DNA from 4 places in the Streptomyces sp. NPDC016845 genome. Region 1 is predicted to be linked to each of the others. Evidence: riboswitches for the same ligand, from Rfam matches in the RefSeq annotation. Region 1 holds a riboswitch; each other region holds the start of a gene.
The links. Region 1 has a riboswitch for cobalamin ahead of ACH4RC_RS12375 (ribonucleoside-diphosphate reductase subunit alpha). Riboswitches for the same ligand answer to the same signal wherever they lie in the genome.
Positions count from the first base shown of each region.

Region 2: linked by a shared signal. The riboswitch ahead of ACH4RC_RS18935 (ABC transporter substrate-binding protein) and the one ahead of ACH4RC_RS12375 (ribonucleoside-diphosphate reductase subunit alpha) in region 1 are both predicted to bind cobalamin.
Region 3: linked by a shared signal. The riboswitch ahead of ACH4RC_RS19335 (HoxN/HupN/NixA family nickel/cobalt transporter) and the one ahead of ACH4RC_RS12375 (ribonucleoside-diphosphate reductase subunit alpha) in region 1 are both predicted to bind cobalamin.
Region 4: linked by a shared signal. The riboswitch ahead of ACH4RC_RS27275 (FecCD family ABC transporter permease) and the one ahead of ACH4RC_RS12375 (ribonucleoside-diphosphate reductase subunit alpha) in region 1 are both predicted to bind cobalamin.

Region 1 covers NZ_JBIRPI010000003.1:440,587-447,763, reverse strand. The annotation lists gene mctP (monocarboxylate uptake permease MctP) at 1-1,392, shown strand, start outside; cobalamin riboswitch at 1,514-1,648, shown strand; gene ACH4RC_RS12375 (ribonucleoside-diphosphate reductase subunit alpha) at 1,772-4,132, shown strand; gene ACH4RC_RS12370 (ribonucleotide-diphosphate reductase subunit beta) at 4,132-5,151, shown strand; gene ACH4RC_RS12365 (hypothetical protein) at 5,186-5,359, opposite strand; gene ACH4RC_RS12360 (helix-turn-helix domain-containing protein) at 5,454-6,416, shown strand; gene ACH4RC_RS12355 (cytochrome P450) at 6,413-7,177, opposite strand, start outside.
Region 2 covers NZ_JBIRPI010000006.1:194,451-201,627, forward strand. The annotation lists gene ACH4RC_RS18920 (basic amino acid/polyamine antiporter) at 1-1,130, shown strand, start outside; gene ACH4RC_RS18925 (arginine deiminase) at 1,168-2,430, shown strand; gene ACH4RC_RS18930 (nucleotidyltransferase domain-containing protein) at 2,440-2,931, opposite strand; cobalamin riboswitch at 3,000-3,197, shown strand; gene ACH4RC_RS18935 (ABC transporter substrate-binding protein) at 3,235-4,293, shown strand; gene ACH4RC_RS18940 (FecCD family ABC transporter permease) at 4,326-5,363, shown strand; gene ACH4RC_RS18945 (ABC transporter ATP-binding protein) at 5,360-6,166, shown strand; gene ACH4RC_RS18950 (L-threonylcarbamoyladenylate synthase) at 6,174-6,794, opposite strand; gene ACH4RC_RS18955 (hypothetical protein) at 6,954-7,177, shown strand, end outside.
Region 3 covers NZ_JBIRPI010000006.1:289,925-297,101, reverse strand. The annotation lists gene ACH4RC_RS19345 (dienelactone hydrolase family protein) at 1-66, opposite strand, end outside; gene ACH4RC_RS19340 (hypothetical protein) at 335-1,312, opposite strand; gene ACH4RC_RS19335 (HoxN/HupN/NixA family nickel/cobalt transporter) at 2,745-3,896, opposite strand; cobalamin riboswitch at 3,927-4,150, opposite strand; gene ACH4RC_RS19330 (inorganic diphosphatase) at 4,179-4,682, opposite strand; gene ACH4RC_RS19325 (GNAT family N-acetyltransferase) at 4,771-5,262, opposite strand; gene rho (transcription termination factor Rho) at 5,293-6,429, opposite strand; gene ACH4RC_RS19315 (class I SAM-dependent methyltransferase) at 6,736-7,177, shown strand, end outside.
Region 4 covers NZ_JBIRPI010000013.1:98,174-105,350, reverse strand. The annotation lists gene ACH4RC_RS27285 (ABC transporter substrate-binding protein) at 1-495, opposite strand, end outside; gene ACH4RC_RS27280 (ABC transporter ATP-binding protein) at 529-1,311, opposite strand; gene ACH4RC_RS27275 (FecCD family ABC transporter permease) at 1,353-2,381, opposite strand; cobalamin riboswitch at 2,545-2,674, opposite strand; gene ACH4RC_RS27270 (endonuclease/exonuclease/phosphatase family protein) at 2,778-3,650, opposite strand; gene ACH4RC_RS27265 (nucleoside deaminase) at 3,810-4,295, shown strand; gene ACH4RC_RS27260 (PIG-L family deacetylase) at 4,337-5,170, opposite strand; gene ACH4RC_RS27255 (hypothetical protein) at 5,286-5,759, opposite strand; gene ACH4RC_RS27250 (alpha/beta hydrolase) at 6,035-6,502, shown strand; gene ACH4RC_RS27245 (hypothetical protein) at 6,499-6,840, shown strand; gene ACH4RC_RS27240 (hypothetical protein) at 6,894-7,085, shown strand; gene ACH4RC_RS27235 (ankyrin repeat domain-containing protein) at 7,082-7,177, shown strand, end outside.

The DNA of each region.
Region 1 (7,177 bases):
GCGTCCGGCTTCTTCGCCGTGCCCTACACGATCCTGGTCTACCCGCTGATCTTCACGTTCCTGCCGCGCCTGTGGTCGGTCTCGCACAAGCACGGATACGTGACGACGTCGGACTTCGTGCGCGGCCGCTTCGGCTCCAAGGGCCTCTCGCTCGCCGTCGCGGTCACCGGCATCCTCGCCACGATGCCGTACATCGCGCTCCAGCTCGTCGGCATCCAGGCCGTGCTCGACGTCATGGGCGTCGGCGGCGGCGAGAACACCAACTGGTTCATCAAGGACCTGCCGCTCCTCATCGCCTTCGGCGTGCTCGCGGCGTACACGTACTCCTCGGGCCTGCGCGCCCCGGCGCTGATCGCGTTCGTCAAGGACGGTCTGATCTACATCGTCATCGCGGTCGCCATCATCTACATCCCGATCAAGCTGGGCGGCTTCGACGACATCTTCGCCGCGGCCGGCAAGAAGTTCGAGCAGATAAATCCGGCGACAGGCAAACCCACCGGGGCGCTCGCGCCAGGTGAGGCGGGCCACTGGACGTACGCGACGCTCGCGCTCGGCTCGGCGCTCGCGCTGTTCATGTATCCGCACTCGATCACCGCGACGCTCTCCTCCAAGAGCCGCGACGTGATCCGCCGCAACACCACGATCCTGCCGCTGTACTCGCTCATGCTGGGCCTGCTCGCGCTGCTCGGGTTCATGGCGATCGCGGCCGGGATCAAGGTGCAGAACGGGCAGTTGGCGATCCCGCAGCTGTTCGAGGACATGTTCCCCGACTGGTTCACGGGTGTCGCGTTCGCCGCCATCGGCATCGGCGCGCTCGTCCCCGCGGCCATCATGTCCATCGCCGCGGCGAACCTCTTCACGCGCAACATCTACAAGGACTTCATCAAGCCCGACGCGACCCCGGCGCAGGAGACCAAGGTCTCCAAGCTGGTGTCGCTGCTCGTGAAGGTCGGCGCCCTCGTCTTCGTCCTCACCATGGACAAGACCGTCGCCATCAACTTCCAGCTGCTCGGCGGCATCTGGATCCTGCAGACCATGCCCGCACTGGTCGGCGGCCTGTTCACCCGCTGGTTCCACCGCTGGGCGCTGCTCGCCGGCTGGGCGGTCGGCATGGTGTACGGCACGCTCGCCGCGTACGGGGTGGCGTCGCCGACGCAGGCGCACTTCGGCGGGTCCTCGAAGGAGATCCCCGGCATCGGGGAGATCGGGTACATCGGTCTGACGGCGTTCGTGATGAACGTGGTCGTGACCGTCGTCCTGACCTTCGTCCTGAAGGCCGCGAAGGCGCCCGAGGGAATCGACGAGACGTCGCCCGGCGACTACACCGCCGACGCCGGTGACAAGGGCGTGCAGACGGACCTGCCGGTCGTCGGAGCGGGCTCCGGCCACTAGCGCGGTCGTACGTTCCTCAGGACGGGCCCCTCTGCTCGCGGAGGGGCCCGTCGTCATGAGGCACCATCGCCATACGCACCCGCGCGACACAAGATATGGGCCCGTCACCAACGCCCGGCACAACATGTATGCTCGCTCTCGCTGCAGCCGCAGGGGAATCCGGTGCAAATCCGGAACTGTCCCGCAACGGTGAACGTAAGCATCCATAAGGCCGCTTACGTGAGTCCGACGACCTGCCGCAGCCCACCCGAGCCGTCCGGCGCGGGTGGTGACGACGTCCGGGTCTCGCGGAATGGGCCGGTGACGAAGGCGCCCCCTTGCGTGCGTGCCCGAGCCACTCCTCCCCGCAGGCCCCGAGCCGAGCGAGGGAGAGCCCCACGTGACCATCGCGCCGCCCGCCGAACCGGTCTCAGCCACAGGACAGCAGGACGCACCGGCAGACGCCCCCGGCACCGCCCTGCTGCGCACCCTGACCGAGCTGACCGCCGACCTGCCCGGCGCCGACCCCGGCCGGGTCGCCGCCGCAGCGCTGCGCGGCCGCAGCGCCCGCGCCGACGAGGCCGAGCTGCGCGAGCTCGCCACCGAGGGCGCGGCCGGGCTGATCTCCGAGGACCCGGTCTACTCCCGGCTCGCCGCCCGCCTGCTCACGCTCACCATCGCCGCCGAGGCCGCGACGCAGGGCGTCACCTCCTTCACCGGGTCGATCGCGGTGGGGCACCGCGAGGGCCTGATCGCCGACCGCACCGCCGAGTTCGCCCGTGTCCACGCGGAGAAGCTCGACGCGCTCATCGACACCGACGCCGACGACCGCTTCGGCTACTTCGGTCTGCGCACCCTGCACAGCCGCTACCTGCTGCGCCACCCGATCACCCGCCAGGTGATCGAGACGCCGCAGTACTTCATGTTGCGCGTAGCCGCCGGCCTGGCCGAGGACGACTCCGTACGCGCCCTGGGCGAGGTCGCCGACCTCTACGGCCTGATGAGCCGCCTGGACTACCTGCCGTCCTCCCCCACCCTCTTCAACTCCGGCACCCGCCACCCGCAGATGTCCAGCTGCTACCTGCTCGACTCCCCGCTCGACGAGCTGGACTCGATCTACGACCGCTACCACCAGGTGGCCCGCCTCTCCAAGCACGCGGGCGGCATCGGGCTCTCGTACTCCCGCATCCGCAGCCGGGGTTCGCTGATCCGGGGCACCAACGGGCACTCCAACGGCATCGTGCCGTTCCTGAAGACGCTGGACGCGTCGGTCGCCGCCGTGAACCAGGGCGGGCGCCGCAAGGGCGCCGCCGCCGTCTACCTGGAGACCTGGCACGCCGACATCGAGGAGTTCCTGGAGCTGCGCGACAACACCGGCGAGGACGCGCGCCGCACCCACAACCTCAACCTGGCGCACTGGATCCCCGACGAGTTCATGCGCCGGGTCGCCGACGACGGGCAGTGGTCGCTGTTCTCCCCCGCCGACGTACCCGACCTCGTAGACCTCTGGGGCGCGGAGTTCGACGCCGCGTACCGCAAGGCCGAGGCCGAGGGGAAGGCGCAGAAGACCCTCCCCGCGCGCGAGCTGTACGGCCGCATGATGCGCACCCTCGCGCAGACCGGCAACGGCTGGCTGACCTTCAAGGACGCCGCCAACCGCACCGCCAACCAGACGGCGGAGCCCGGCCACACCGTCCACTCCTCGAACCTGTGCACGGAGATCCTGGAGGTGACGGACGACGGCGAGACGGCCGTCTGCAACCTGGGCTCCGTCAACCTCGGCGCGTTCGTGGTGGACGGCGGCATCGACTGGGAGCGGCTCGACGAGACCGTCCGCACCGCCGTCACCTTCCTCGACCGCGTCGTCGACATCAACTTCTACCCGACCGAGCAGGCGGGCCGCTCCAACGCCCGCTGGCGCCCGGTCGGCCTCGGCGCGATGGGCCTCCAGGACGTCTTCTTCAAACTGCGCCTGCCCTTCGACTCGCCGCAGGCGAACGCTCTTTCGACGCGCCTTGCCGAGCGCATCATGCTCGCCGCGTACGAGGCGTCCGCCGACCTCGCCGAGCGCAATGGCCCGCTGCCCGCCTGGGAGAAGACCCGCACCGCGCGCGGTGTCCTGCACCCCGACCACTACCCCGACGCGCAGGTGACCTGGCCGGAGCGGTGGACCGCGCTGCGGGAACGTATCGCCGCCGCCGGCATGCGCAACTCGCTCCTTCTCGCCATCGCGCCGACCGCGACGATCGCCTCCATCGCGGGCGTCTACGAGTGCATCGAGCCGCAGGTCTCCAACCTGTTCAAACGCGAGACGCTCTCCGGCGAGTTCCTCCAGGTCAACTCCTACCTGGTCGACGAGCTCAAGCGGCTCGGCGTCTGGGACGCGCAGACCCGCGAGGCGCTGCGCGAGTCGAACGGCTCGGTGCAGGGCTTCACCTGGGTGCCCGAGGAGGTCCGCGCCCTGTACCGCACGGCGTGGGAGCTGCCGCAGCGCGGGCTCATCGACATGGCGGCGGCCCGCACCCCGTTCCTCGACCAGGCCCAGTCCCTCAACCTGTTCCTGGAGACGCCGACCATCGGCAAGCTCTCCTCGATGTACGCGTACGCCTGGAAGTCGGGCCTGAAGACCACGTACTACCTGCGCTCGCGCCCCGCGACGCGCATCGCACGGGCCGCGGCCCGGGTCCCGGTCCAGATGGCCGAGCCCGACGCCGTCGCCTGCTCCCTGGAAAACCCCGAGTCCTGCGAGGCCTGCCAGTGATGACCACTCCCGCCACCGAGAAGAACCTGCTCGACCCGGGCTTCGAACTGACCCTGCGCCCCATGCGCTACCCGGACTTCTACGAGCGCTACCGCGACGCGATCAAGAACACCTGGACCGTCGAGGAGGTCGACCTCCACTCCGACGTCGCCGACCTCGCGAAGCTGTCGCCGGGCGAGCAGCACATGATCGGCCGCCTGGTCGCGTTCTTCGCGACGGGCGACTCGATCGTCGCGAACAACCTCGTCCTCACCCTCTACAAGCACATCAACTCCCCGGAGGCGCGGCTCTATCTCTCGCGCCAGCTGTTCGAGGAGGCCGTGCACGTCCAGTTCTATCTGACGCTGCTCGACACCTACCTGCCCGATCCCGAGGACCGGACGGCCGCGTTCGCCGCGGTGGAGAACATCCCGTCCATCAGGGAGAAGGCCGAGTTCTGCTTCAAGTGGATGGACTCGGTCGAGTCCATCGACCGCCTGGAGACCAAGGCGGACCGCCGCCGCTTCCTGCTCAACCTGATCTGCTTCGCGGCGTGCATCGAGGGCCTGTTCTTCTACGGTGCCTTCGCCTACGTGTACTGGTTCCGCTCGCGGGGCCTGCTGCACGGCCTGGCCACCGGCACCAACTGGGTCTTCCGCGACGAGACGATGCACATGAGCTTCGCCTTCGACGTCGTCGACACGGTGCGCAAGGAGGAGCCGGACCTTTTCGACGACGCGCTGCGGGAGCAGGTCACCGACATGCTGCGGGAGGCGGTCGACGCCGAGCTGCAGTTCGGCCGTGACCTGTGCGGAGAGGGGCTGCCGGGGATGAACACCGACTCGATGCGGCAGTACCTGGAGTGCGTGGCCGACCAGCGCCTTCAGCGGCTCGGCTTCGCGCCGGTCTACGGCTCGGAGAACCCGTTCTCCTTCATGGAGCTGCAGGGTGTCCAGGAGCTGACGAACTTCTTCGAGCGCCGGCCCTCGGCGTACCAGGTGGCGGTCGAGGGCTCGGTCGGCTTCGACGAGGACTTCTAGGCGGACTTCCGGGCGCTTCTGAGCGGGTTCGGCCTCACGCGACCTTCGCGTACTCGGGGTTGCGGGCCAGGAGTTCCTTCTCCTGTGCCTGCCGGGCCCGCCGGATCTCCCGGTCGATCCGGCGGTCGTGCGCGGCGCCCCACAGGGACGGGGCGGCGAGGAGGAGGAAGACGAAGAGGACGGTGAGGTAGTTCGTCGCTGTGTTCATGTCCTCTACTCTCCCGCCGCCCGGCCCCGCGCGGCAGTGGCAGTCCTGTCACTGACCCTCGAATTACTGCCAGCTCTGCGGCACACTGGCAGACATGCTGAAGAACGTGGCCGCAGTAGTGCTCGACGGTGTGCACCCCTTCGAACTCGGCGTGGTGTGCGAGGTGTTCGGCCTCGACCGCAGCGACTCCGGGCTGCCCGCGTACGACTTCGCGGTCGCCTCCGTCGAGGGGCCCTCGCTCACCACCCACGTACCGGGAATGACGGTCTCCACCCCGTACGGCCTTGAGCGCCTGGAGGAGGCCGACCTCATCGCCATCCCCTCCGCGGGGCGGCGCTTCGACCAGTACCCGCCGGTGCTGCTCGAAGCGCTGCGCCGGGCGGTCGACCGGGGCGCGCGCGTACTCAGCCTGTGCGCGGGGGTGTTCGTGCTCGGCGAGGCCGGACTGCTGGACGGCCGCCGGACCGCGGTCCACTGGCGGTACGCGCATGATCTCGCCGTCAGGTATCCGCGCACCCGGGTCGACCCCGACGTCCTGTACGTGGACGAGGGCTCGGTGATCACCAGCGCGGGCACGGCGGCCGGGATCGACGCGTGCCTGCACATCGTGCGCACCGAGCACGGCGCCGAGGTGGCCAACGCGATCGCGCGCCGCATGGTCGTACCGCCGCACCGCGACGGCGGCCAGGCCCAGTACGTGGAGCGGCCGCTGCCGGCGACGCGCTGCGACACCGTCGGCGAGGTGCTCTCCTGGATGGAGCGGCACCTGGACGAGCCGGTGACCGTGGAGGAGCTCGCGGCACGGGCGCTCATGTCACCGCGCACCTTCGCGCGCCGCTTCCAGCAGGAGACGGGCACGACGCCGTACCGCTGGCTCCTTCGCCAACGGGTCCTCTTCGCGCAGGAGCTGCTGGAGCGGACGGACGAGACGGTGGACGCCATCGCCGCGCGCACCGGGTTCGGCAACGCGGCGGCGATGCGCCACCAGTTCATGAAGGCGCTGGGCACGACACCCAACGCCTTCCGGAGAACCTTTCGGGTACGCCTGGCCGGCTAGTTCCGGGCCTCCACCCGCAGCACGGCCCGCTTCGGCTGGAGCGTGATCCCGATACGGGCCGAGCCGTCCGTCTCGGAGGTCGGCACAAGCCGCCAGCGGGAGACGACCGTGCCCAGGATCAGCGACAGTTCGGCCATGCTGAAGTGGTCGCCGGGGCACTTGCGGTTGCCGACGCTGAAGGGGGCGTGCGCCGCGGGTGTGACGTCCGCGGCGCGCTCGGGCAGCCACCGGTCGGGGTCGAAGGCCAGGTGGTCGGTGAACGCGCGGGGGTCGCGCTGCATGGCCAGCGGGCTGTACACGATGTCCGCCCCGGCGGGAAGCGAAAAGCCGCCGAGCGTCGTGTCGACGGCGGCGAGCCGCGTCAGAATCCAGACAGCGGGCCGAATCCGCATCGACTCGGTGAGCAGATTCCGCATATATGCGAGCTCTTTGATGTCACCGAAAGCGACCGGCCCGCCACCCGTCACGGATTCAACCTCCGCGTACAACCGCTTTTCCGCGTCGGGGTGTTCGGCGAGAAGCTGGAACACCCACGTCAGGGTCTTCGCGACATTCTCGGCACCGGCCACCACGAGGGAGACGACTTGGTCGTGCACCTCTTGCTCGTTGACGGTTTCACCATTCTCGTCGCGGTCGTCGAGCAGAGCCGCGAGAAGGTCACCCGGATTGCTGCCCGACGCCCTTCGTTCGGCCACGATCTCATCGACCAGGCGATGCAAATCGGCCAGCGCGTTCTCGAATCGCCGGTTGGCCGGGGTCGG
Region 2 (7,177 bases), on a different contig from region 1:
CCTGCGTCGGCAACGTGACGTACTGGGTGCTGATCATGTCGACGGTGGGCGCGATCTGGCCCGCGCTCGGCGAGGGCGACACGGCGCTCGCGATCGTGCTCTCGTCGGCCGGGCTCTGGGCGTTCTTCCTGATGATCAGGCGCGGGGTGAAGGAGGCCGCGGCGATCAACAGGATCGTGACCGTGGCCAAGATCGTGCCGATCCTCGTCTTCATCGTCCTCGCCCTGGTCTTCTTCGACCCGTCGGTCTTCGCGGACAACTGGGGCGGCGAGGAGTACGCGGGTTCACTCTTCGGGCAGGTCAAGGGCACCATGCTGGCCACCGTCTTCGTCTTCCTCGGCGTCGAGGGCGCGAGCGTGTACTCACGGCACGCGAAGAAGCGCTCGGACGTCGGCCGGGCCACGATCCTCGGCTTCCTCAGCGTCTTCGCCGTCTTCGCCTCCGTCGTCGTCGTGTCGTACGGGATCCTGCCGATGGGTGAGATCGCGGAGCTGCGCCAGCCGTCGATGGCGGGCGTGCTCGAGGACGCCGTCGGCACCTGGGGCAAGGTCTTCATCAGCGTCGGCCTGATCGTCTCCGTGCTCGGTGCCTATCTCGCCTGGACGCTGATGGCGGCCGAGGTGCTTTTCGTGGCGGCGAAGGACGACGACATGCCGCGCTTCCTGCGCCGCTCGACCCCCGCCGACGTGCCCGTGCCCGCGCTCCTCATGACGACGGTCCTCACCCAGCTGGTGCTGATCGTCACCGCGTTCTCGGACGACGCGTTCAACTTCGCGCTCAACCTGACCAGCGCGCTCTCCCTGATCCCCTACCTCTTCGCGGCCGCCTTCGCCGTGCGGATCGGAGCCCGGGACGACCCGCTCACCGCGGGCGGGCGCGCCTCGTCGCGCGAACTGGTGATCGCGGCGGTCGCCACGCTCTACACGGCGTTCATGCTGTACGCGGCCGGGCTGAAGTTCGTCCTGGTCTCCTTCGTCTTCTACGCCCCGGCCACGATCCTGTTCGTCATGGCCCGCAGGGAGCAGGGCCGGCGCCTGTTCTCGCCGGGCGAGCTGGTCGTCCTCGCCGTCTCCGTCGCCGGCGCCGTGCTCGGCGTCGTCGCCCTCGCCGCGGGCTGGATCAGCCTGTGACACCCGTAACCCCTCTCACGAAGCCCGGAGGCACACCGTGACCGACCACGAGACACCCGCGTCCGCCACGTACGGCGTCCACTCCGAGGTGGGCCGACTCCGCAAGGTCCTCGTCTGCGCGCCGGGGCTCGCGCACCGCAGGCTGACCCCGACCAACTCCGACGACCTCCTCTTCGACGACGTGATGTGGGTGGAGAACGCGCAGCGCGACCACGCCGACTTCGTCAACAAGATGCGGCAGCGCGGCATCGAGGTGGTCGAGCTGCACGAACTGCTCGCGCGGACCATGGCGCTGCCCGAGGCCAGGTCGTGGCTGCTTGACCGCAAGATCGTCGCGAACCAGGTGGGGGTCGGGCTCATCGACGACACCCGTACCTTCCTGGAGACGCTCCGTCCCGAGCAGCTCGCCGAGTTCCTCATCGGCGGGCTCGCCACCACCGATCTGCCGGACGAGTACCGCTCCGCGTACGTGTCGATGGCCCGCGAGTCCAGCGGCGTACGCGAGTACCTCATGCCGCCGCTGCCCAACACGCTCTACACCCGCGACACCACCTGCTGGCTCTACGGCGGCCTCACGCTCAACCCGCTGTACTGGCCCGCGCGGCACGACGAGACGCTGCTGATGAAGGCGGTCTACCGCTTCCACCCGGACTTCGCGGGCTCGACCGTCTGGTGGGGCGACCCCGAACAGGGCTGGGGCCAGGCCACCTTCGAGGGCGGCGACATCATGCCGGTCGGCAACGGCGTCGTCCTGATGGGCATGAGCGAGCGCACCTCGCGGCAGGCCATCACCCAGGTCGCCACCGCGCTGTTCGAGAAGGGCGCGGCCGAGCACGTCATCGTCGCCGGGATGCCGAAGCTGCGCGCGGCGATGCACCTGGACACCGTCTTCACCTTCGCCGACCGGGACGTCGTCACGCTCTACCCGCGGATCATGGACTCGGTGCACACGTTCTCGCTGCGCCCCAGCGACAAGGCGCCGGGGCTCGACATCACCGACGAGGGGACGACCCCGTTCGTCGACGTCGTCGCGCGGGGGCTCGGCCTGCCGGAGCTGAGGGTCATCGAGACCGGCGGCGACGTGTACGCCTCCGAGCGCCAGCAGTGGGACAGCGGCAACAACGCGGTCGCTTTGGAGCCCGGCGTCGTCGTCACCTACGACCGCAACACCCAGACCAACACGCTGCTGCGCAAGGCGGGCGTCGAGGTCGTCACGATCGTCGGCGCGGAGCTGGGGCGCGGCCGGGGCGGCGGCCACTGCATGACGTGCCCGATCGTCCGCGACCCCGTGGCCTACTGAGACACCTGGTCAGATGTGTGTGCCGATGCCGAAGACCCGGCGCAGCTGCGCCATGTCGTGCCGGTCCCGCTCCGCGGGCTCGTACCCCTGATGGAAACGGACCTGCTGCTCGGCTGAGAGGCACGGGACCGGCTCCCCCGCGATGGTGCCGGTGACGAAGACCTCGGCCGGGTAGCGGAACGGCTGGTCCGGGTCGAGCGAGGACTGCTCGGCCGAGCCGTCGGGGGCGAAGCGCAGGGGGTGCAGGTCGATCTCACGGCCGTCGGGGTGGGCGAGGACGAAGCGCGCGGGGCGCCGGTCGAGGGTCTCGGCGAACCCGGCGCCGGTGAGGGCGGCGAGCACGGCGGGCTCCTGCTCGGCGCGGTGCATCAGGTCGAGGTCGCGGTGGTTCCTGGTCTGCTCGCCGGTCAGGGCGTCGATGCCCCAGCCGCCGCCGATCCAGATGTCCGCCCCGGCCTCCCGCAGCAGGACGAGGACGTTCCGTACGTCGTCGGCTGTCATCACGCGAGCAGGGTAGGCGGGCGGGCGGGGGGCGGCGAACGATTAGCGGGGCCCGCCCCGGCCCGTGATACGTTCCGTGAGCCAGTCGTACCTTTGTGCGTTCTCGAACGCGTACGGGTCAGGGAATCCGGTGGAAGTCCGGAGCTGACGCGCAGCGGTGAGGGGGACGGGCGGAGCCACTGCCACTGAGCCGCTCGCCGGTTCGGGAAGGCGCTCCGCCTGGACGATCCCGAGTCCGAAGACCTGCTGGCGGCCTCCGGGACCGAGACCCGGCCGGGGGTGAACCGTAGGCCGGCTCCGCGTATGGGCCCTGGACGCAGAGGAACCCCCGTGCCCTTCGCACGTCGACTCCGCCACATCGCACCGCTGTTGGCGGGCGCCCTCCTCCTCACCGCATGCGGCGGTGGCGCGGGCTCCGCCGGCACCGCGAAAGACGCTGACGCCGCTGTCACCCTCGACAACTGCGGCGCGAAGGTCCGTGTCGCGCACGCCCCGCGCCGCGCCGTCGCCCTCGACCAGGGCTCGGCGGAGATCATGCTCTCGCTCGGCCTGGAGGACCGCATGGTGGGGACCGCGACATGGACCGACCCGGTCCTCGAGGGCCTGGAGAAGGCGAACGCGAAGGTGCCGCGCCTCGCCGACCGCTACCCCTCCTTCGAGAAGGTCCTGGACACCGAGCCGGACTTCGTCTCCGCCTCCCTCACGAACACCATCGCCAAGGGCGGGGTGGCGCCGCGCGAGCAGTTCGAGAAGCTCGGCGTGGACACCTACCTCTCCCCCGCCGACTGCGCCGGCAAGGACAACAGCGGTGACGGTGACGGCGCCCGCACCAGCGCGCTGACCATGGACACCGTCTACGGCGAGATACGTGACCTGGCGCGGATCTTCGACGTGAAGGAGCGCGGCGACAAGCTCGTCGCGCAGTTGAGGTCCCGTGTCGGCAAGGCGACGTCAGGGGTCGACGCCGAGGGCGTGAGCGTCCTGTACTGGTTCGCCAACTCCGACTCGCCCTACATGGCGGGCTGTTGCGGCGCCCCTGGCGTCGTCACCAGGGAACTCGGGATGCGCAACGTCTTCGACGACACGCACGAGGAGTGGCCGCAGATCAACTGGGAGACGGTCGCGGACCGCGACCCCGACCTCCTCGTCATCGGCGACCTGACCCGCCGCTCGCAGTCCGCCGAGTCGGCCACGCAGAAGATCAAGTTCCTGGAGTCCGACCCGGTCACCAAGAACATGACCGCCGTACGGAAGAAGCGGTACGTGCTGCTCAGCGGGCAGGCCCTGAACCCCACCATCCGGACCGTCGAGGGCGTGGAGAAGGTGGCCGCCGCGCTGCGCGAGTTCGGCCTGGACAAGTGAGACCAGTGAGACCGGTGAGACCAGCGGAACCGGTGAGTACGGCGGCGGCCCGGCCCGCCCTGTACTGGGCCGCGGCCCTCGCGGCGCTCTGCGCCTCGGTCGCCGTCGCCATCACCATCGGGCCCGCGCACATCCGCGTCGCCGACGTGTGGTCGGCGGTCGGCGCCCGGCTCGGCTGGGGCGCCTCAGACCTCTCCCCGATCCGCGACGGCATCGTGTGGAACCTGCGGCTGCCGCGCACCCTGCTCGCGGCGGTCTGCGGCGCGGGCCTCGCCGTCTGCGGCACGGTGCTGCAGGCGCTGCTGCGCAACCCGCTCGCCGACCCCTTCGTGCTCGGCATCTCCTCGGGCGCGTCGACCGGGGCGGTCCTCGTCGTCGTCCTGGGCCTCGGCGGCGGCGCGCTCTCCGTCTCGGGCGGCGCCTTCCTCGGCGCCCTCTGCTCGTTCGCGCTCGTCCTGGTCCTCAGCCACATGCTGGGCGGCTCGACGGACCGGGTCGTGCTCTGCGGGGTCGCCGCGATGCAGCTGTTCTCGGCGCTGACCTCGTTCGTGGTGCTGACCGCCGCCGACGCGGAGACGACCCGCGGCGTCCTGTTCTGGCTGCTCGGCTCGCTCGGCGGCGTCGGCTGGACCGAGGTGTGGCTGTGCCTCGCGGTGCTCGTGGTGGCGCTTGCGGTGTGTCTCGGCTACGGGCGGACCCTGGACGCGTTCGCCTTCGGGCAGGAGGCGGCCGCCGCGCTCGGTGTGCGCGTGGCACGGACCCGGCTCGTCCTGCTGTGCGTGACGGCGCTCCTGACGGCGGCCCTGGTCAGCGCGGCGGGCGCGATCGGCTTCGTCGGGCTCGTCCTTCCGCACGCGGCGCGCGCCCTGGTCGGCCCGGGACACACCCGGCTGCTTCCGGTCACGGCGGTCGCCGGGGCGGTGTTCCTGGTCTGGGTCGACACCCTGGCCCGTACGGTCCTCGAACCGCAGGAGGTTCCGGTGGGGGTGGTGACGTCGCTGATCGGCGTGCCCGCGTTCGTGCTCGTCCTCTTCCGCGGAAGCGGCCGGTCCGGCCGGGGCGTCCGGTGAGCGCGGGCGGCGACGTCAAGGAGACCGGACAGGGGCTGGCGGCGGACCGCGTCTCCTGGTCGGCGGGCGGCACGCTCGTGCTCGACGGGGTGAGCGTGACGCCACGACCCGGCGCCGTCACCGGTGTGCTCGGCCCGAACGGCTCCGGCAAGTCGACCCTCCTGCGTCTGCTCGCCGGGGTCCTCGCCCCGGCGTCCGGCGTCGTCACGCTCGACGGCACCGCGCTCGGCGAGGTGCCGCGCAGGACGGCGGCCCGGCGCATCGCGCTCGTCCACCAACAGGCGGACACTCAGGTCGAGTTGACGGTGACCGACGTCGTACGGCTCGGCCGGACCCCGCATCGCAGGGCCTGGGCGCCCGCCTCCGCCGCCGACGAGGCGACGGTCCACGACGCCCTGGAGCGCACCGGCCTGACCGACCACGCGCGCCGCCTGTGGCACACCCTGTCCGGCGGCGAACGCCAGCGGGCGCAGATCGCGCGCGCCCTCGCGCAGGAGCCGCGCGAGCTGCTGCTCGACGAGCCCACGAACCACTTGGACATCCAGCACCAGCTGGAGCTCCTCGACCTGATCTCAGGGCTCGATCTGACCAGCGTCGTCGCCCTGCACGACCTGAACCTGGCCGCCACCTACTGCGACCAGGTCGTGGTCCTGCGCCGGGGCCGGGTCGTCGCGGCGGGCGAGCCCGGCGCCGTCCTCACCGAGGAGCTGATCGCCGACGTCTACGGCGTCCGCGCGCGCATCTCCCGCCCGGGGCCGGGCGAGCGCCCCCACATCCGCTTCCTGGGGACGCTCGGACCGTAGTGCGATGTCACTCGAAGCGGTCGGGGTCCCCCGCGCCGCGCCGTACGACGGTGGCCTCACCGTCGGAGAAGTCGATGACGGTCGTCGGCTCGGTACCGCAGTCGCCGGAGTCGAGCACCGCGTCCACCACGTGGTCGAGCCGCTCCTTGATCTCCCAGCCCTGCGTCAGCGGCTCGTCCTCGCCGGGCAGCAGCAGGGTGCTGGAGAGCAGCGGCTCGCCCAGCTCGGCGAGGAGCGCCTGGGTCACGACGTGGTCGGGGATGCGGACGCCGACCGTCTTCTTCTTGGGGTGCTGCAACTGGCGCGGCACCTCGCGCGTCGCGGGCAGGATGAACGTGTAGCTGCCGGGCGTCGCCGCCTTGACGGCGCGGAACACGTCGTTGTCGATGTGCACGAACCTGCCCAGCTGCGCGAAGTCCTGGCACACCAGGGTGAAGTGGTGTTTGTCGTCGAGCTGCCGGATCGTGCGGATCCGCTCGACGCCCTCGCGGTTGCCGAGGCGGCAGCCGAGCGCGTAGCAGGAGTCCGTGGGGTAGGCGATCAGCGCGCTGTCGCGGACGGAATCGGCGATCGCGCCGATGGTGCGCGTTTGCGGGTTGTCGGGGTGCACGTCGAAATAGCGGGCCATCCGTCGACCCTACGGGATCAGTGGCGAACGCCACGGCGTTGCGGGGCGGCGTATTCCGCGTACACGCGCGACAATCCCGACACCCGCCCACCCTGCCCTCTTCCGACGGGCGCGGCACGGACCATACTGGTCCTGCCCCGACCACTCACAGAAAACCTCATGGCCAAAAACAGCAGCTCCCCGACCACCGTCCCCGACACCGCGTGGCTCGGTCACGGGCGCCACCTCGGCCCCGAGCCCGAGCAGGACGTGCGGCGCAACCTGATCGCCCTCAAGGCGGCCGGGGTGCTCGACGACTTCGCCGACCTCGACCCCGTCGAGGCGGCCCGCTCCACCGTCCTGCACCCGCGCGACGAGTCCGCCGACCCGGGCCCCACCGCCCG
Region 3 (7,177 bases), on a different contig from region 1:
GTGGGCCGTACGGCCGGTGGCGCGAGGGGCGCCGGGGGTGTTCGAGGTGTCGGGGGTGTCCGCCATGGGGTGCCTCCTGGGCTGAAGCTCGGTGATCGTTCCCCACGATGCCACTGCCTCCGTCGGGACATGCGCAGGGGCCGCCGTATGTGGACCAGCACGAGTCGCATGTGAACGACCGGTGCCGCGTCCGGGTCCTGCGTCCGCCGGGGATGATGGTCTTCGGGCCGATCCGCGGCACCAGGACCGTCGTCGAGATCTGCGCCATGACCATCAATGCCCGGCGCTCCCACGAGGGAGGCCGGGCATCGGGGTGTTGTGGGCGGGGCGGCGATCAGCCCTTCTGCTGGGCGATCTGCAGCGCGGAGATGCACGCCGAGATGGCCGTCTGCAGCTCTTCCAGGCGGCGCACCATGTCGTCCTCGTAGATGTCGTCGATCTCCTGGACGTCGTCGAAGGTCAGCTCCTCGAACGCCTTCGTCGCCTTCTGCAGGCTGCTGTAGAACTTCGCGCGCCGCTCCTGCACCCGCAGCTCGGGGTCCGCCTCGACGGTCTCCGCGATCAGCGTGCGCACGGAGTCGTACGCCTCGCGGGCCCACTCGCCCGCCTCCTCGTCCTCGTCGAGCTCGTCGATCAGGGAGAGGTGCCGCTCGGCCTCCTCGCGGAGTTGCCGCGGGGCCTCGATCTTCTGGCCCGCGGCCGTCTTGACCTGGCCCTCCTCGGCGATCTTGCGTACGTATTCGAGCCGGTCGCCGGTCTTGGACTCCTCGGCGACGGCCTTCTTCAGATCGTCCGTACGCACGATGTCGCGGGCCAGGTCCGAGCGGAGCAGCGGGTCCTCGTCGAGGCGGTCGAGCAGCGCCTTACGGGCCGCCTCCGCGGTGCCCGGGTCGGCGAGGATCGCGGCCCGCAGCGCCGTCGGGTTCTCGGCGACCTCCAGGGCCTTGGTGGGCCGGATGCCCTCCGCCTCCGCGGCCTCGGTGATGGCCTGGCCGCGCACGCTGGTCGCGCTGGAACGGGAGACGTAGTACTGCAGCCACAGGTCGGCGTCCGGCAACTCGATCTCGGCGCCCGGCGCCAGCGCCTCGAACTGCGGGACCACGCCGTCGTCCGCCGCCCTGTCCCATGCCTTGTAGAACCGCATGACACGGTCGGCGGAGCACTCCGCCAGCTCGGCGAACTTCCGGGCGGAGACCTTCGGCGATTCCCCCGCGGGCTGGCCCCCGGGCCGCACACTCCTGGCCACCTTCAGCGCGAACGTCCATCCACCGGTACGGGCGTAGACCCCGAACTCCTTGGCATCCCGAGAGATCGCCTCAGGAACCTCGCGCGGGGCGTCCTCGGCGTCCGCGGGCTGCCAGAAGTTGTCGGAGTCGGCTGCCTCCTGGCCGGAAAGGTCGGGCGACGGGGTCGCCGCGGTCTCGCCGTCGGGAACGGCCGGGCCGGGCACGCTGACCTGACCGGGCTGTTCGGCCTGGTCGGCGGGGGGAGCCCAGGTGGCGGCGATGCCCAGCGGCCCGGCCGTCTCCTCGTCCGCGCCGGCGTGCCGTGCCGCCGGCACGTCGGCACCGGGCGTGGGCTCCGCGGCGGTCGTCTCCCCGTTGTTCTCGCCGGACGGAACGGGTGCCTCGGACGAGTCGATGGCTACGGTCACGTAGGTGCTCCTGAGTGCTCGGGCGCGTGCGGTTCGACCCGATACCTTATCGCCCCGGGCGGCTCGGCCCCGGTGAGGCCCGCCCCGACCAGGCTGCGACGGGCAGGTCAGCCCTGTCCGCCCTGTGGGGGTTGGTCCCGACCGCGCCGGGTTCCAAGGCGACGCGCCCCCGGCGGGCAGGCCATAGCTCCGCCCGCAGAGAACGACCTCGGCGACACCACCACATGGAGCGCGCCGCGCACGAAGCGCACCGCACGAAGCGTGCCCCGCACGAAGCGCACGCATGGAGTTCTCCCGCACAGAACGCACCCCGCAGAGCGCACCCCGCACGGAGCCCGCCCCGCACGGAGCCCGCCCCGTACGGACCGCACCCGTACAAAGCGCACCCCGCACGTAAGCGTGCCCCGCACGGACCGCACCCCCACGGCGCGCACCGCGCACGGACCGCACCGCGCACGGACCGCACTCCGCACGTAAGCGTGCCCCCCCACACAACGCACCCCCCACGGCGCGCACCGCGCACGGACCGCACCCCGCACGTAAGCGTGCCCCCCACGGACCACACCCCGCACAGGACTCACCCCGCGTAAGACTCATCCGGCGCCGAGTACCCCGGCGGGGTCGCTCGCGCAGGAGGCGTTCGGCGCCGGAGGTACCTCCGTGAGGTCGCCCGCGCAGGGCGTGCCCAGCGCGGAGTCACCTCGGCGGGATCACCTCGGCGGAGCCACCCGCACGGAACGCCCCCGGCACAGAACCAGCTCGCCAAGCCCGTCCGCACAGACCTCGCCCCGTGCGCGATCACCCCGGCGGAACCACCCGCGCCACCCCCGCCCCGAGTACACAACACCCGGTCCCCCCTGGGCAGGTTGCCGGGCCCGCCGATTGCAGCTCCCCCTACTGCGACCGGCGGGCCCGGGCCTCGACCGTGCGCCGCGGCGGGAGAGCGAGGGCACGGGAGGCTCTGCTCAGCAGTATCCCCAGGGGGGCTGCCGGAGTAAGCGGGCCGAGTGACCCTCGTGGTGGGGCCGAACGGCCCGCTTTCGCGCGCCCCCCTGTGCGCCCTCGTCACGGAGGACCCACGAGCTCCGTTCTAACCACCCTCGGCGACCCGCGCCGACCAGCGCTGTTCGACCCGGGCGAGACGCCAGTACGCGAGCGCCGCCGCCCACACCGCGACGAACAGGCCGACGATCACGTAGCCCACGTTGTCGAGGTCGAGGCCGGCGATCCAGCCGGTCACCGCGTCCGTCAGGGCGAGTTTCTCGTGCAGGACGCCGACCAGCTCGATCGTGCCGATGAAGAACGCGACCGCGATCGACAGGCCGGTGATGGTCAGGTTGTAGAACACCTTGCGCACCGGGTTGGAGAAAGCCCACTGGTACGCGAAGTTCATGAACGTCCCGTCCAGCGTGTCGAACAGGCTCATGCCCGCCGCGAAGAGCAGCGGCAGGCAGAGGATCGCGTACCAGGGCAGTCCGGCCGCGGCCCCGCTGCCCGCCATCACCATCAGCGTCACCTCGGTCGCCGTGTCGAAGCCGAGGCCGAAGAGGAAGCCGAGCGGGTACATCTGGCCGGGGCGGGTGATCGACCTGGTGAAGCGGCCGAGGATGCGGTTCATGAATCCCCGCGAGTCCAGGTGCTGTTCCAGTTCCCGCTCGTCGTACGAGCCCTCGCGCATCGCCCGGAACACCTTCAGGATGCCCAGCAGCGCCACCAGGTTGAGCGCCGCGATCAGGTACAGGAACGTGCCCGACACCGTCGTGCCCACCACGCCCAGGACCTGGTGCGTGCGGGACTCGTCGTTGAGCAGGGTTCCGGCGAGCGCCGCGCCGCCCGCCACCAGCGCCGCCATGGCGACGACCACACTGGAGTGGCCGAGCGCGAACCAGAACCCGACCGAGACGGGGCGCTTGCCGTCGGCCATCAGCTTGCGGGTCGTGTTGTCGATGGCCGCGATGTGGTCGGCGTCGAACGCGTGCCGCATCCCGAGCGTGTACGCGGTGATGCCGAGCCCGATGCCGAACGCCTTGTTGCCGACCTCGTAGTGCTCGGGGACGACCAGGAGGAACAGCACACCGAACGCGACGACGTGCAGCACCGCGATCACCGCCAGGAGACCCGCCGTACGGACGGTGTCCTCACGGCGCCAGCGGAAAGCGGGGGAGCCGACGGGGGAGCCGACGGAGGAGTCGGCGGAAGAGCCGACCGGGGAGTCGACAGGGGAGTTTCCGGGCAGGGCCATGCCTTGATCACGCTCCAGCACCTCGTGGATCACTTCGTGAGATGCCGTGGCCGGTCTCCTGGCTTACGGGCATGGCGCACCGCTCCTGCCTTCCCAGCCGCCCGGAGGCAGCCAGTGGCGTGAGGGAACGGAGCGCTCCCCACCGGCCCGGGAGGGACGGCGCGGAACCCGATCACAGTGGCGAGGGCCGCTCCGGACTTGACCCCTGGGGGCCGTCACCGGTCTTCCCGAGCACCACGGCCCGCCCACCATAGAGGACGGCCGCCGCGGCGCCACGGGCGGCTACCGATCCCGGCGTTCGCGCGCCCGCCCGATCTCCTCGTACGCCTTCTCCCGCCCCTCCCAGTGCGAGCCCTCCACGGACTTGCCGGGCTCCAGGTCCTTGTAGACCTCGAAGAAGTGGGTGATCTCCAGGCGGTCGAACTCGGGGAGGTCGTCGATGTCCTGGATGTCCGTGTGGCGCGGGTCGTGCGCGGGCACGCACAGGATCTTCTCGTCCGGGCCCTTCTCGTCGCTCATCACGAACATGCCGATGGCCCGGCACTGGATGACGCAGCCGGGGAACGTCGCGTCACCGGTCAGCACGAGCGCGTCCAGGGGATCGCCGTCGCCGCCGAGGGTGCCTTGTACGTAGCCGTAGTCCGCGGGGTACTGGGTCGAGGTGAACAGCATCCGGTCGAGCCGGATCCGCCCGATCTCGTGGTCCATCTCGTACTTGTTCCTGGAGCCCTGCGGGATCTCCACGATCACGTCGAACGCGTCGCCGCGCGTCTCGCTGCCGCCCAATGTGGCCTCCTTGCCGCATTGCCGCCCGCTCGAATTGCCACCGAGTGTGCGCCGCGCGGGCCGGGGGCGGAACCCCTCGGACAGCTCCTCAGGCTGCGGGGGCGATGGGGAAGACGAGTTCTGGCCGGTCCCATGCGACGACCGGGGGGCGTGCGACGGCCGTGCCCGTGCGGTGCGCCCCGACACTGCGGTAGAAGCCCTCGGCCGGCGGATGGGCGACGACGCGTACGTGGTCGAGCCCCGCGGTGTGCGCCTCGTCCCGCATGTGCGCGACGAGCAGCCGCCCGATGCCCAGCCCCTGCGCGTCGTTCGCGACGAACATCAGGTCCAGCTCCGGCGGGGCGAGGAGCAGGGAGTAGAAGCCGAGCACGCGGTCGTCGGCCAGGGATGCCGCGACGAAGACCCGGTGCGCCTCGATGTAGTCGGGGCCGACCCGGTACTCCGCGACCATCGCCGCGTACGGCCCCTCGTAAGCGCGGGAGCCGCGTACGAGCCGGGTCAGGCGCTTGGCGTCGCGCGCCGTGGCCCGGCGCACCGTGACGGCGGGACCACCGCCGCGCCGCGTGATGCTCGATGTCATGCCTCGAATGTTACGTATCTGATCGCGGCCTCAGCTCGTGGGCACCGTCGTGTGGACCTGGCGCAGGAACGCGGCGTTGTCGGGGGTGTGGCGCAGTTTGTCGAGCAGCGCTTCATAGGAGGAGTGGCCGTCCCGGTTCTGGAGCGCCCGGCGCAGCCCGCGCCGGGCCGCCAACTCGGGCCCGGAGAGCAGGAGTTCCTCGCGGCGCGTGCCGGACGGGGCGATCTCGACGGCCGGGTGGACGCGGCGGTCGGCGAGTGCGCGGTCGAGGCGCAGCTCCATGTTGCCGGTGCTCTTCAGCTCCTCGAAGAAGTAGTCGTCGGCGCGGGAGCCGGTGTCGACGAGGGCGGTGGCGAGGATCGTCAGGGAGCCGGCCTCCTCGGTGTTGCGGGCGGCTCCGAACAGCCGCTTCGGGCCGAGCAGCGCGGCGGCGTCGACTCCGCCGGACAGGGTGCGGCCGCCTGAGGAGGCCGCGTTGTTGTGGGCGCGGCACAGCCGGGTGAGGGAGTCCAGCAGGATGACCACGTCGCGGCCCCGCTCGACCAGGCGCTTGGCGCGTTCGACGGCGAGTTCCGCGAGCGCGATGTGCGCCTTGGCGTGCTGGTCGAAGGTGGAGGCGTACACGTCGCCGCGCACGGAGCGCCGCATGTCGGTGACCTCCTCGGGGCGTTCGTCGACGAGCACCACCATGAGGTGGGCCTCGGGGTGGTTGGCGGCGACGGCGGCGGCGAGCTGCTGCAGCAGGACGGTCTTGCCGGTCTTCGGCGGCGCGACGAGCAGGCCGCGCTGCCCCTTGCCGACCGGCGCGAAGAGGTCGACGACGCGGCCCCCGAGGCTGCTCGCCGGGCTCTCCATGCGCAGCCGCTCGGACGGGTGGAGCGGGGTGAGGTCGCCGAAGCGGGGGCGGCTTCGGACGGCGTCCACGGGTGCGCCGTCGACGGTCTCGACCTGGGCGAGGGTGTGCGGCCTCGCGCACAGCCCGTCGACGAAGTCGCCCTTGCGCAGCCCGAGCCGGCGGACGAGCGCCGCGGGGACCTGGACGTCGTGGGAGGTCGGCAGCAGGTCGGCGGCGCGCAGGTGCCCCGCCCCGTTCGCGCCGATGTCGAGGACACCGGCGGCGGCCGTCCTCACCGAGGTGTCCGGTGCTTCCAGTGTGGTGGTGGTCATGGTCGATCACGGTCCTTTCGCGGACGCTGTTCGTACGCGGAGTGAAGAAGGGAAGTGGAGAAGGGAAGGGGGACCGGCGGGCGGCGGGGCGGAACATCACGCCCCGTGGGACGGGCAGGACAGCCCGTGGCCGGAAGAGATGCGCGCGCTGAGGCGCTGGGAAAGACAGATCGCCGAGAAGCGAGAAGGGATCGGCACCGGCGCCACGGAAGGGGCGTACACACGTGCCACTCGCACTGTAGCACTCATGTCCGGGCGGACGGCAACAGCGGACTTCACGGCCCCGCCGATCTATGCTGACCGGCCATGTTCACACCCCACGGCCCCACCCTCCGCGAGCTGGCCGTTCAGGCGCTGTCGTCGGTCGAGCGCGGCTACGACCTGCTCGCCCCGAAGTTCGACCAGACCCCGTTCCGCACGCCGGACAGCGTCCTCACGCCGGTCGGGCGGGCGCTGCGCGACCTCGGCCCGTACGGGGACGGGCTCGACCTGTGCTGCGGAACCGGGGCGGGGCTCGGTGTGCTGCGCGAGGTGTGCGCCGGGCGGACCGTGGGCGTCGATTTCAGCGCGGGCATGCTGGACGTCGCGCGCGGGGAGGAACCGGCCGCCTCGTACGTGCGCGGCGACGCCCTCGCGCTGCCCTTCCGCCCCGTCTTCGACCTGGTGGTGAGCTTCGGCGCGTTCGGCCACTTCCTGCCGGGCCAGTACCCGGGTCTCTTCACGCAGGTGCGTCAAGTGCTGCGCCCGG
Region 4 (7,177 bases), on a different contig from region 1:
CGGCATGATGCCCCGCGAGGTGCCGGTGACGGCGTTGCGGCAGGACTCGGTGAGCAGATACGTGTCCACACCTGCCTTGTGCAGCTCGTCGGGTGTCAGTGTGTTCTCGTTGAACCCGTAGTTCCAGCCCGCGAAGACCAGGTCGGCGCGTGCGTCGAGGGCGATCTCCTTGGTGACGCGGTCCTTGCCGAGCCACTTCACCTTGTCGTACGCGGCCTTGTACGGGAGGTCGTCGGTGTCGCCCTTGTCGGCGGGCATGACGTATCCGGCCATGCGGTCCTCCAGGCCGAGCGCGAACATCAGCTCGGTGATGCCGACGTCGTTGGTCACCACCCGCTCGGGGCGCTTGTCGTACGTGACCTTCCTCCCGCAGTTGGTGACGGTCACCGCCTGCGAGGCGGTGTTCTCGGAGTCGGAGGCGATGTCGGCTCCGCAGGCGGTCAGGGTGAGGGCGGCGGCGAGGCCGAGCGAGGCGGTGGACACGAGCTTGCGCACGGGGGCCTTCCAGAGGGCGAGGGGGTCAGGGAGTCAGGGGGCGAAGGGTTCACGGACCAGCTGGAGCTGGTCGAACAGGAACTGGGTGGCGCCGGTCTCCGGGTGGCGCACCCGGTGCGCCCGTACGCCGAAGACGTCGGCGAGCAGCGCGGGGGAGAGGACCTCGTCCGGCGGGCCGGAGGCGACGATCCGGCCGCCGTGCAGCACGTGCAGCAGGTCGCAGTGGGCGGCGGCGAGGTTGAGGTCGTGCAGGGCCGCGAGCACGGTCGGACCGCTGACCCGGACCCGGCGCAACACGTCGAGCTGGTGGGCGATGTCGAGGTGGTTGGTGGGCTCGTCCAGGACGAGGACGCGCGGCTCCTGGGTGAGCGCGCGGGCGATGAGCACACGCTGTTTCTCGCCGCCGGAGAGCGACAGGAAGCCACGTGTCGCGAGGTGTGCCACCCCGGCCTGTTCCAGGGCGTGCGCGCAGAGCTCCCGGTCGCGGGCGGCGGTGCGGTCGCGGTGCGGGAGGCGGCCCATCGCGACGACCTCGGTGACGGTGAAGTCGAAGTCCGCGGCCGACTCCTGCGGGAGCGCGGCGAGCAGCCGTGCCGCGGCCCGTGGAGTCATGCGGTGCACGTCCACGCTGTCGACCCTGACGAGCCCGGCGTCGGGGCGTCGCGCCCGGTAGACGCACCGCAACAGGGTCGACTTCCCGCTGCCGTTGGGGCCGACGAGCCCCACGAAGGTGCCGGCGGGGACGTCGAGGGTCACCTCGTCGACGAGCCGTACGCCCGCCACCTCGACCGACAGTTCTTCTACGTCGAGCCGCACGTGTCTTCCTCCTCGGGGTCGCTCAGCAAACCTGGGATGTGTCAGCGCCCGGCGAGCGCGTGGCCGCCGCGCCGCATCAGCAGCAGGAACGCGGGCACACCGAGCGCGGCCGTCACCACGCCCACGGGCAGTTCGGTCGGGGCGAGCAACACGCGTGACAACACGTCGGCCCACACCAGCAACACGGCCCCGGCGAGCGGCGCGACGGCGAGGACGCGGGTGTGCGAGGCGCCGACGAGCATGCGCACGAGGTGCGGCACCATCAGGCCGACGAAGCCGATCGCTCCGCTCACGGCGACGACCGTGCCCGTCACCGCCGCCGTCACGACGAACAGTTCGCGCCGGAGGCGGTCGGGCGGCACGCCGAGCGCCGCGGACGTCTCGTCGCCCATCGCGAGGGCGTCGAGCGAGCCCGCCCGCACCCTGAGCCACAGCCAGCCCGCCACCACGGTCGCGGCGACCAGCGGCACCTTCGGCCAGGTGGCCCCGCCGAGGCTGCCGAGCAGCCACATCATGGCCGCGCGCGCCGCCTCGCCCCGTTCGGCGCCGAACACCATGACGGTCGTGACGGCCTGGAACCCGTAGGCGAGGGCCGTGCCGGTCAGGACGAGGCGCAGCGGGCTGAGTCCGAGAGGCGAGCGGGCCACCGCGTAGACGATGAGGGTCGCGGCGAGCGCGGAGAGGAAGGCGGAGAAGGAGAGCGCCCAGACGCCGAGCCCGGCGAGCGCGCCGAACAGGATGACCGCGTTGGCGCCGACGGCGGCGCCGGAGGAGATGCCGAGCACGAAGGGGTCGGCCAGGGCGTTGCGCACCAGCGCCTGGACCGCGACGCCGACCGCGGCGAGGCCCGCGCCGACGACGGCCGCGAGGACGACGCGCGGGAAACGGATCTCCCACACGATGGTGTAGGCCCCCGCGTCCGCGCTGGTGAGGCTCCCGCCGCTGAGCCCGGCCCACATGAGCCGCGCCACCTCCCGCCAACCCGTCCCCGTGGCCCCGAGCGCGACCCCGCACGCCAGCGAGACCACCAGTACGAGCGCGAGCCCGATGACCAGGGGGACGGTGGGCAGGTGTCGCCGGCGCGCGCGTGAGACACCCGCGGGGGCTGGGGCAGCGGCGGTGCGGAGCAAAGCGGGCGCACATCCTCCGGGTGGGCGCCACGGCTGCAACGCAGGGCACCTGCAACCCGGAAGGGCTACGGCGGTCCCTGCTCGCAGTCCACGGCGAGCGGTCGACGGGTCGCACACCTGCCGTGAGTGATCGGACTCGCGGGCCAGTACTCATACGTAACAGGCCACGCACACCGTTGCGGGACAGCGCCGGACTCGCACCGGCTTCCCCCACGGAAGGCAGCCGAAGCGTAGCAAGCCGGAGTCAGGGGCGGGGCAGGTGGGCGGTACTTACCGATTGCGCAGGTGGGCGGTGTTCACCGATGGCGCGGGAAGGCGGTGTCCGTCTCGCTCAGGTCACCACGCGGGATCGATCTCCGCGTGCAGGGGATGGTGGTCCGAGTACGGGCTCGGGCGGACCTGGTGGGTGAGGGGGGCGATTCCGCGGAGGAAGATGTAGTCGAACTTGCTCTGCCAGTCGGTGGTCGGCTCGCAGGCGCCGCCGTCGGGAAAGGGGCGGCACGCCGGGTCGGCGTCCTCGGCCAGTCTCCACATCGGGCGGAGTTCGGACGCGTCCGGTACGGCGTTGAAGTCGCCGAGGACGATCGTGTGGTCGTGGCGGGCGACCTCGGCGGCGAGCACGCGGGCCTGGTCCGCCCTGATCTCCGGTTGCTGCCGCTCGGCGAAGTGGGTGTTGAAGACGCGGACGGAGCGGCCGCCCACCTTGGTCGTGACGGCCATGTACCCACGGTCCTCGGAGCCGCCGTCGGGGTACTCCACGTTCACGTGGTCGGTCATCGGCGCCGCGGAGAGGATGGCCTGACCGTACGCTCCGCCTTGCCACGGCAGACCGCCGCAGCGGTTCCAGTTGCGCAGCACCGACCCGTACTCGACGTCGTAGACGAGGCCGTAGAAGACTTCCAGGTAGTCCCGGATCTTCTCGACGTCACGGACACACGCCTCCTGCAACCCGAACACCTGCGGCGCATACGTGGCGATCTCCGCGGCCCGGCCCATGTTCTGCCCGCTCCCGCACGGGTTGCAGATGTTCCACGTCAGGACCCGGTTCGGCACGATGTCCTTGGCGGCATCGGCGGGCAGCGGCTTGGCGATCAGCGCGCCGCTCGGCGCGCTGGGGCCGATGAGCACGATGCAGAAGGCGGCCATGGCGATCGCGAACAGACGTGTGCCGCGTCCGAGCACCATCGCCTCCCTTGAGTGGACGAACATGCGGTCACATGCCATCACATGAGGTCTTCGTAGCACGAGAGTAGGCGACAAGGTGTGACCGGCACACGTCCGGGTCGAGCCGTTGTCACCGGCGCGCGGCGTGCGATCATCGACCCGGCCCACGTCGGTGATGAGTGACCGTGATCGGAAGGGACTTCGATGGACGAGAGCGAGTTGGTGCACCTGCGCCGCTGCGTGGAACTGGCCGCCGAGGCCCTTGACGACGGGGACGAGCCGTTCGGCTCCGTACTCGTGGACGGCTCGGGCACGGTCCGCGCCGAGGACCGCAACCGGATCGCGGCCGGCGACGCCACCCGCCACCCCGAGTTCGCACTGGCCAGGTGGGCGGCCGAGCACCTCTCCGAGGAGGAGCGGCGCGCGGCCACCGTCTACACCTCCGGCGAGCACTGCCCGATGTGCGCGGCGGCCCACGCCTGGGTCGGGCTCGGCCGCATCGTGTACGTCGCCTCCTCGGCCCAGCTGAGCCAGTGGCTCGCCGAGTGGGGACGCCCGCAGGCGCCGGTGCGAGCCCTGCCGGTCCAGGAGATCGCGCCGCACGTGACCGTCGAGGGCCCGGTCGCCGAACTTGCGCCGTGGGTCAGGGAGTTGCACCGGCTGCTGGCCGAGCGGTCGTCGCACGACTGACGACGACCGCGCCGGTCAGGTGCGGCCGCGGACCCGGCCGGTCAGCGCAGACCGGCGAAGAGGTCGTTCTCCGGCAGGGGCGCGCCGGTGGTGTCCTGGACCCGTACGAACGTCTCCAGGCCCATCAGCTCGCCGAACCGCTCCTTGCCCATCTTGAGGAAGAAGATGTTCTCGCCCTGGCTGGCGTGCGCGGCCAGGGAGTCGAACTTCTGCCCGCTGAACGCGGTGGTGTCCACCCAGGTGGAGATCTCGTCGTCGGGCAGGCCGATCTCCGCCAGCGCCTCGGCCTCGGCGGGGTCCGGCTCCGGCATGTCCTCGCCGAACTCACGCATGATCTCGCCGAACCGCTGCATGCCCGAGCGGGGCATCGTCGTCCAGTACACCTTCGGGGCCAGGCCGGTCAGCTTCAGCGCGGCCATCGTGATGCGGTTGGCCTGAATGTGGTCGGGGTGGCCGTAGAAACCGTTCTCGTCGTAGGTGACGACGACGTCGGGGCGGTAGTGGAGCATGAGCTCCGCGAGCCGGGCGGCGGCCTCGTCGACGGGGGTCTGCCAGAAGGCGCCCGGGGCGTCGTTGCTCGGCCAGCCCATCATCCCGGAGTCGCCGTAGTCGAGCATCTCCAGATCGCTGATCTTGAGGACCTCACAGCTCGCCTCGAGTTCCTGACGGCGCATCGCGGCGACGGCCGCCGGATCGTGGCCGGGATCGCCCGGCTTCACCCCTCCCGGCCCGTCCCCGCACGCGCCGTCGGTACAGGTCACGAGCACCGTGCGGACGCCGTCCGCCGCGTAACGCGCCAGGACGCCACCGGTGCTGGTCGCCTCGTCGTCGGGGTGGGCGTGCACAGCCATGAGCGTCAACGGCCGGTCAGTCATGGAACAGTCCTCCTGCGGACATATGTCTTTCGGTAAGAGGGCGCGGCGGACGTGCGACGGTGCCGGTCCCTCGTCGCCTGCAACACCGCGGAGTGTCCGTGCTGTTCCCGGCGGATCAGCCCGCGGCGCGGTACAGGCCACGCCCCGCGCGCCGCAGGCGGTCGGTGCCCACCAGCCGGTCGAGGGTGCTGCGGACCGCGTTGATGCTGCCCGAGTCGGTGTCCCGCCCGAGCGCGGCGGCGACGTCGCGGGCCCGTACACCGGCCCCGCCCGTCGTCGCGAAGTACTCCAGGATCTGCTCGGTGAGGCGGCCGTACGTGCCTCCGACGGTTGCGGCGTCCTGTTTCGGCTCGGCCGGGCGCTTCTCCGCCTTCACGGACGGCGCCGCTCCTTCACTCACCTGGACGGGGCCCGGCCGCAACACGTCCTGGAGCGCCCGCAGCGCCTTCTGCACCGAACCCAGGTGGGCGACGACGGCGGCCAGTTCGCGCTCCAGCGCGCGCTTCTGGGCCTCCAGGCGGTGCAGCTCCTCCTGGAGGGTGCCCGTCGCGGACTCGATGCTTTGTGTGGTGTGTGCTGCGGAGACCATGTGTTCCTCTCGTCTGCGGCCCTTCCTCGCTGCTCATCAGCGCTGTCCAGGCTACCGGGCGGAGGTGGAGCGTGTGAGATGTGATGGTGGTTTCTTTGCACTGCGGCGGCAGCGCCTCCCGGAACTTGTGACACGTTGGTTGTCGGTGCGCCCAGGCGGCCCCGGCCATGTCCGCGTAGCGTCGTACCCGGCATGTCACGAATCGGCTTCAGGTTCTGTCCTAGGAGTGGGGGACCTCCCCGGACCGGATCCGTTCGCCTCTCTAGGAGTACGCCGTGGACGACGACATCGTTCTGGAGCCCGCCGCGCAGGAGTTCGCCGACGCGACCGCCGTGCCGCCGCCGCTGTACGAGCTCGGGGTCGAGGGCGCCCGCGAACCGCTCGACGAGGTGCAGGCCGGACCGGCCGGGAAGCTGGACGTGGACGAGAAGTGGATCACCGTTGCGGCCGGGGCCGGGGCCGGGGCCGGGGCCGGGGCCGGCGATGTGCGGGTGCGCATCGCCGACCCCTTCGGCGGCACCGGCGTCCTGCCGGTCGCCGTCGACGAGAACGACGTACTGCGCGACGAGGGGGAGGCGTACGCCCGCAAGCTGACCCGGGCCGGCGTCGCTCCCACCGGCATCCGCTACAACGCGACCCCGCACGACTTCATGATGCTGAATCCGGTCCGCGCCACCCAGGCGTCGACGGCGGCGATCGCGCAGGCCGTCCAGGTCCTGCGCGAGGCGCTGGGGACGGCGTGAACACCGGTGAACAGGCCGCGCGTGGCCTGGCCGACATGGAGGCGTACCTGTCCCGCGAGGCCCGTCTGAGCGCCGCGCGCCAACGCGTCGCCGCCTTCATCGCGCGCACGGACGGACTGACGTACGAGCAGCGGAGAGACCTCGAGGAGTGGTATCTCGGGGAGCAGATCTACGTGGCCCGCATGGTGACGGAGCACATCGCCGAGAGCGTCGGCGCGGTGGAGGCGGCCCACCACATCCGGTTCGCACGGTGGCTGCGAGGCACACTGTTCGCCATGGTGGTGACGATCGTGGTGACCTTCGTATGCACGGCGGTCGTCGTGGGATCGCTGACCTGACGCCCGGATCCGTGGCCCGGCCGCCCGGTATCGTGACGGGCGGGGAGGCTGCCATGGACATGTTCGACAAGATGCGGGCGCACGCGTTCGCCGAGCGGGCCCGCCGTGAACTGCTCGCCACCGGCGAGCGCGTCCGGGTGTGGCGGACCACCGCGCGGGCCAACCCCCTCACCCCGCAGGAATCGAGCGCGGCCCCTGGGGCGGAGGCCGGGGACGGCGAGGTCGGCCGAGGGGCCGCCATATGAAGCAGCGCGAGCGAAAGAAGCTCACCCGGCGCCTCTTCCACGCGATCCGGGCCGGTGACCCGGCCGGCGCGCGGGCCGTGCTGCGGGCCGGG